2 regions of the Psychromonas ingrahamii 37 genome follow, and region 1 is predicted to be linked to the other one. Evidence: predicted binding sites of a transcription regulator. Region 1 holds the regulator's gene; the other holds the start of a gene.
The links. The regulator NrdR, encoded in region 1, represses ribonucleotide reductase genes. The targets are predictions, from matches to a motif close to AAACACNANATNTNGTGTTT.
Positions count from the first base shown of each region.

Region 1 (3,497 bases):
CTGAATCTTTAGCTATCGAACGTGCTAAATCTTTATTTGGTGCTGATTATGCAAACGTCCAGCCTCACTCGGGTTCGCAGGCTAATGCAGCCGTTTATCAGGCGCTTTGTGCACCGGGTGATACTATTCTGGGCATGAGTCTTGCCCATGGTGGACATTTAACCCACGGTTCCCACGTCAGTTTTTCTGGTAAAATGTACAATGCTGTGCAATATGGAATCACCCCTGAAACGGGTATTCTAGATTATGCGGAAATTGAACGTCTTGCTGTCGAACATAAACCAACCATGATTATTGCAGGGTTTTCTGCTTATTCGGGTATTGTTGACTGGGCCAAATTTCGCGAAATAGCGGATAAAGTAGGCGCTTATCTGTTTGTTGATATGGCGCACGTTGCAGGGCTAGTGGCTGCGGGTCTTTACCCGAATCCAGTGCCTTTTGCCGATGTGGTGACTACGACAACGCATAAAACCTTAGGCGGTCCGCGTGGCGGCCTGATCCTTGCTAAAGCCAATGAAGCCATTGAGAAAAAATTAAACTCAGCGGTTTTCCCAGGCCAGCAAGGTGGTCCACTAATGCACGTTATTGCAGCTAAAGCGGTTGCATTTAAAGAGTGTGCTGAACCTGAATTTGCTGTTTACCAGCAACAGGTTTTAGATAATGCTAAAGCCATGGTTAAATCATTCCTGGCGCGTGGTTACAAAATCGTTTCTGGCGGTACTGAAAACCATTTATTCCTGGTTGATTTAATCGCTCAGGATATCACCGGTAAAGAAGCGGATGCCGCCTTAGGTAATGCGCATATTACGGTTAACAAAAACTCAGTGCCAAATGATCCCCGTTCTCCTTTTGTGACTTCAGGTTTACGTATTGGTACGCCGGCACTCGCACGTCGTGGTGTTAATGCACAACAATCTGCTGAGCTTGCGTTATGGATGTGTGACGTTCTTGATGCAATCAAAGATGAAGCTAAACTTGCGACCACCATTACAGCGGTTAAAGTTAAAGTGGCCGCTCTTTGTAAAGCTTGCCCTGTTTACGGATAATCTTTTAATAATAAGCACTCAAAAGCTACGCATTGCGTAGCTTTTTTTTACCCTTTTTTTGACTCTATAAAGCAAATTACTGTTAAAACAGGCGCTAAACAGGTTACTATTACACCTTGAAATTAAATTCATAGTAAATTTGTGATATTTGTCAATAGATCCAGTCAACTTTTAAGGTTGATTAATTCTGAATAAGAGTGAGATTAAATGTACTGTCCTTTTTGTAATGCTCAAGATACTAAAGTTATCGACTCACGCTTAGTTTCAGAAGGATCTCAAGTTCGTCGCCGGCGCAGCTGCAATGAATGTAATGAACGTTTTACCACCTATGAATTTGCCGAACTGTTGATGCCGCGTTTGATTAAGTCCGATGGCCGTCGTGAACCCTTTAATGATGACAAATTGCTGGTCGGTATTAACCGTGCCTTGGAAAAAAGACCCGTGAGTCTGGAGGATATTGATGCTGCGGTTAACAAACTTAAATCAACCCTGCGGGCAACGGGCGAGCGTGAAGTGACTTCTAAAATAGTCGGTGAACTGGTTATGGAATTACTTAAGGGGTTAGATAAAATTGCCTATATCCGTTTCGCGTCGGTTTACCGCTCCTTTAAAGATGTTAAAGAGTTTGGTGAGGAAATAGCCAAGCTTGAGACTGATTTTTAGCCTAATGGCATCACACTTGTTAGCATAAAATTTTTACTGTTTTTACTCTTTTTAATGTAGAAGATTGAATATTAATGAACACAACGGCTTTTTCAGACTTAGATAAATACTATATGGCCCATGCGATACTGCTGGCCAAAAAAGGGCGCTTTACCAGCTCACCCAATCCTAATGTGGGTTGTGTGATTGTTGCAAATAATATAATAGTGGGGGAAGGATATCATCAAAAAGCAGGCCTCGGACATGCCGAAGTAAATGCCCTTGCGATCGCTAAAGACAAAGCGATGGGTGCAACCTGTTACGTGACCTTAGAGCCCTGCTCCCACTTTGGCCGTACACCTCCCTGCGCGCTAGCCTTAACTAAAGCTGGGATTAAGCGTGTGATCATTGCGATGGTTGACCCTAACCCTAAGGTCGCAGGAGATGGCATTAAAATATTAGAGAAGGCGGGTATAAAAGTTGACCTTGGTCTGCTTAAAAATGAAGCGATGGATTTAAACCGTGGTTTTATTAAACGGATGCAGGTTAAAGAGCCTCGTGTAACAGTGAAACTTGCCAGTAGTTTAGACGGTAAAACGGCCCTTAAAAATGGCCAAAGCCAGTGGATAACAGGCCCTGCTGCGCGTTGTGATGTGCAATATTTCCGCGCCCTGCAAAGCGCTGTATTAACTGGCAGCGCGACCGTGATTGCCGATAATCCAAGCTTAAATGTGCGCTATGAAAGCTTAAAAAATCATCTGGATTTTGATCTGACATTGAGACCTGCTGAGATACGCCAACCGATACGTATTATCTTAGATTCCCACAATAAAATCACCCTTAAGGAAAAATTATTTTCACTTGAAGGTAAAGTGTTGTTGGTGTCCCTGCTTCCCCGTGACGATTTACCAAAAAATAAAAATCAATTCAGCGCTGATATTGAACAACTGATCGGCACAGATGATGGCCATGGTCGGATTAACCTTAAGGTCTTATTAACCCAGTTAAGTGATTATGAAATCAACGATCTTTGGGTTGAGGCCGGAGCGACACTCGCGGGTGAGTTTTTTAATCATCAGTTGGTGGATCAATTTATTCTTTATCAGGCACCAAAATTAATGGGCAGTCAGGCGCGAGATTTAGTAAACTTGCCTGATTATTCAAAAATGATTGAGGTTGTGCAATTATCACTGCAGAGTGTGGTTTTAATTGGCAATGATATTCGCATTATAAGTAACATTACAAGTGACAGGGGTTAATATGTTTACAGGAATTATAGCGGCAGTCGGTAAGGTGACTGCCATTAAAAAAAATGCCAAAGATATCACCATTAGCGTCGATGCAGGGAGCCTTGATTTAAGTGATGTAAAAGTGGGTGATAGCATTTCAAATAATGGTGTTTGCTTAACGGTGACCAAGTTAAGTGATAAAAGTTTTAATGCCGATCTTTCTAACGAGACGTTAAAGCGCAGTGGTTTTTCTCAGATTAAAAATGGTTTTGTGCTTAATTTAGAAAAAGCAATGCAAATGAATGACCGTTTTGGTGGACACATTGTTAGCGGGCATGTGGATGGTGTGGGTGAAGTGATATCCGTTGACCCCCTTGGCAATGCCGTTGAATACTGGATTAAAGCGCCCGATGAATTGGCTAAATATATTGCAGAAAAAGGATCTATTACCGTTGATGGTGTGAGTTTAACCACCAATGAAATTAACGGTGCTGCTTTCAAATTGACTATTATCCCGCACACAATTTCGCAAACGACTATGGTGAACTATAAAGTGGGCACCCAAGTCAATTTAGAAGTT
Region 1 is NC_008709.1:1,771,866-1,775,362, forward strand. Features, by position in the region: gene glyA (serine hydroxymethyltransferase) at 1-1,046, shown strand, start outside; gene nrdR (transcriptional regulator NrdR) at 1,254-1,709, shown strand; gene ribD (bifunctional diaminohydroxyphosphoribosylaminopyrimidine deaminase/5-amino-6-(5-phosphoribosylamino)uracil reductase RibD) at 1,784-2,947, shown strand; gene PING_RS07605 (riboflavin synthase) at 2,949-3,497, shown strand, end outside.

Region 2 (3,497 bases), 380 kb from region 1:
GATTATTTGCCAAGTCAATTGCAGATATTGGCTGTGGTGGCGGTATTCTCAGCGAAAGCATGGCAAAAAAAGGAGCGAATGTAATAGGCATCGATATGGCGCATGCTGCGTTACAAATTGCTAAGCTGCACGCATTAGAGACGCAAACAAAAGTACAGTATCAAAAAATAACCGCAGAGGATTTTGCATCACAACATGCAGGTCAATTTGATCTAGTGACTTGCATGGAGATGTTAGAGCATGTACCGGATCCTGCCTCTATTGTGCAAGCTTGTTGCGATTTGCTCAAACCGGGTGGTACGGTTTATTTTTCTACTATTAATAAAACCTTCAAGGCTTATTTAATGATGATTGTGGGTGCCGAGAATTTATTGAAATGGGTACCTAAAGGCACCCATGAATATGAAAAATTTATCCGCCCTTCGCAGTTATTAACGGCTATTGATAGCACCACATTAAACTGTGAAGATTTATGCGGTGTAGAATTTAATCCGCTGCAGAGCGAGTTTGTTATTACTAAAAATGTCAATGTTAATTACATGCTAAGGTGTACAAAAGCTCTGTAATTATTATCAACAGGGTCAGATCTGCAGGGACGTAGTGACAGAGAAGCATACATCCCCTGCTTCTTTGTCACTATGCTTATTAAGCAAGCATCTTGCCGAATGAAAAATATGACAACAAACTGACATATAAACACTATTTTCACCATTTTCATTATGAAAGTACTTACCCTGCAAAAAGATATCCGTGTGACAATTTTCTTGCGCAGGTAACTTCATCATCTTTACCGCATGTTATTTTTTAAATTTAATTAATAACAAACGGTATTAATAGCAATCGCATTCATTATTAACCTGCCCTTGAAGCACCTATGAGATTAACTTTTGCAGCCTTTGTTGATCTCGATGTCAATATGACCCTAAACTACCCAAAGGTTTGACAAATTTATTGTCAATAACTTGATTGTGAACATACACTCCTATGCTCGCGTTTCTAAAACAGCAGCGATTAAAACGACAGCACACAATAATTGAAAAAACTTTCTTATTTTTGCCCACGTTTAATCGACAGAAAATGCAAAAACAGGAATAGAGTAGAAGTTAGTTGAATTTTATTCCTAATTATATTTACTGATATAATTATTATCCGGGGTTAAAAATAAAGGTTGCATTTCATTGATCTCAGCCCCTCCCTTAAGCTATTTGTTAGTTAATACTAACCTGTTTTTTTATGCGCTAGTTATCCACAATTTTATCCACTGTAAAGCTAAAAACATTTGCTTGAAAAAAACTTAAAAAGCTTTATCTTGTGTCACCTCGCGCTATCAAACACAATATGTTGTGTTTTTGACCAATGAGCAACACTATTAAAACTGCATGTTAAGTAACACAGTTGTCGCTAGATATAAGGTATCCTGAATGAAAAAAAACCTATTTGTCACAAAACGAAATGGCAAAAGAGAACGCATTGATCTTGATAAGATTCACCGAGTTATCACTTGGGCTGCAGAAGGCTTAAAAAATGTTTCAGTCTCTCAGGTTGAATTAAATTCACATATTCAGTTTTATGATGGTATCCGTACCGATGATATACATGAGACTATTATTAAAGCGGCCGCTGACCTTATCTCAGAGACATCACCAGACTACCAATATTTAGCGGCACATCTTGCGGTATTCCATTTGCGTAAAAAAGCTTATCGACGTTTTACGCCGCCAAGTATCTTTGAACACGTTAGTAAAATGTGTTCTAAAGGCAAGTACGATATGCATCTTCTTGAAGACTATAGCAAGCAAGAGTTTGAAGAGATGGAAAAATTTATCGTTCATGATCGTGATTTAAAATTTTCCTATGCCGCAGTAAAACAGCTTGAAGGTAAATACCTCATTCAAAATCGTGTCACCGGTGATATTTATGAAAGTGCACAATTTCTTTACATGATGGTGGCAGCCTGTCTGTTTTCTAATTATGAGCCTGCCATACGTTTATCTTATGTTAGACGTTTTTATGATGCGGTTTCACAATTTAAAATTTCATTACCCACGCCTATTATGGCAGGAGTGCGCACGCCAACGCGTCAATTTAGTTCATGCGTATTGATTGAAACGGGTGATAGTCTTGATTCGATCAACGCGACATCAAGCGCAATTGTTAAATATGTTTCACAACGCGCCGGAATCGGCATTAATGCTGGTCGTATTCGTGCATTGGGCAGTGCTATTCGAGGTGGTGAGGCCTTCCACACAGGTTGTATCCCATTTTACAAACACTTCCAAACCGCGGTAAAGTCATGCTCTCAGGGTGGCGTACGCGGCGGTGCAGCGACGGTTTTTTACCCTGTTTGGCATTTGGAAGTTGAATCTTTATTGGTGTTAAAAAATAATCGTGGTATTGACTCCAACCGCATACGTCATCTCGACTATGGGGTGCAACTAAGCCGCTTATTCTACCAGCGCCTGATAGACAAAAAAAATGTCGCCTTGTTCAGTCCCTCGGATGTCCCCGGTTTATACGATGCTTTTTTTGAAGATCAAGATGAATTTGAGCGTTTATATAATTTATACGAAGGTGATCCTGATATTCGTCAAAAAAGTATTTCAGCCGTTGAGTTGTTCTCTCTCTTAATGCAGGAGCGTGCCAGTACAGGCCGTATTTACATTCAAAATGTAGATCACTGTAATACACACAGTCCCTTTGACAGTAAGGTTGCCCCTATTCGTCAAAGTAACTTATGTCTTGAAATTGCCCTGCCAACGAAACCCTTGCAGCACATCATGGATGAAGAAGGTGAAATTGCCCTGTGTACCTTATCGGCATTTAACTTAGGCGCAATTGAGTCACTTGATGAACTGGAAGAGCTTGCAGAACTTGCTGTGCGCGCATTAGATAGCTTATTGGATTATCAGGATTACCCGGTCAAAGCAGCTGAAAACAGCAGTATGGCACGTCGAACGCTAGGCATAGGGGTTATCAACTTCGCTTATTATTTAGCTAAAAACGGTGTTAAATACTCAGATGGCAGCGCCAATAATCTAACCCATAAAACCTTTGAAGCCATTCAATATTATCTTTTAAAAGCGTCTAACAAACTAGCTTTTGAGCGTGGTGCATGCCCTAAATTTAACGAAACACGTTACTCACAGGGTATTTTACCGCTCGATACATACAAAAAGTCCTTAGATAATATTTGTGATGAGCAGTATCATCTCGATTGGGAAACCCTGCGCAGTGATATTGTTAAACACGGTTTGCGTAATTCTACCTTATCGGCATTAATGCCCTCTGAAACATCGAGTCAAATATCTAATGCAACTAATGGTATTGAACCACCACGCGGTTTTGTAAGCGTTAAAGCAAGTAAAGATGGTATTTTAAAGCAAGTGGTGCCTGAGTATGAAAAATATAAACAAAACTATGAGTTATTGTGGGATATTCCAAACAATCAAGGTTACCTTGAATTAGTTGGCATAATGCAAAAATTCATCGATCAGGCA
Region 2 is NC_008709.1:1,391,465-1,394,961, reverse strand. Features, by position in the region: gene ubiG (bifunctional 2-polyprenyl-6-hydroxyphenol methylase/3-demethylubiquinol 3-O-methyltransferase UbiG) at 1-566, shown strand, start outside; gene nrdA (class 1a ribonucleoside-diphosphate reductase subunit alpha) at 1,422-3,497, shown strand, end outside.
Region 2: nrdA (class 1a ribonucleoside-diphosphate reductase subunit alpha) is a predicted target of NrdR. The motif match lies at 1,330-1,349, and genes of this name have one in related genera.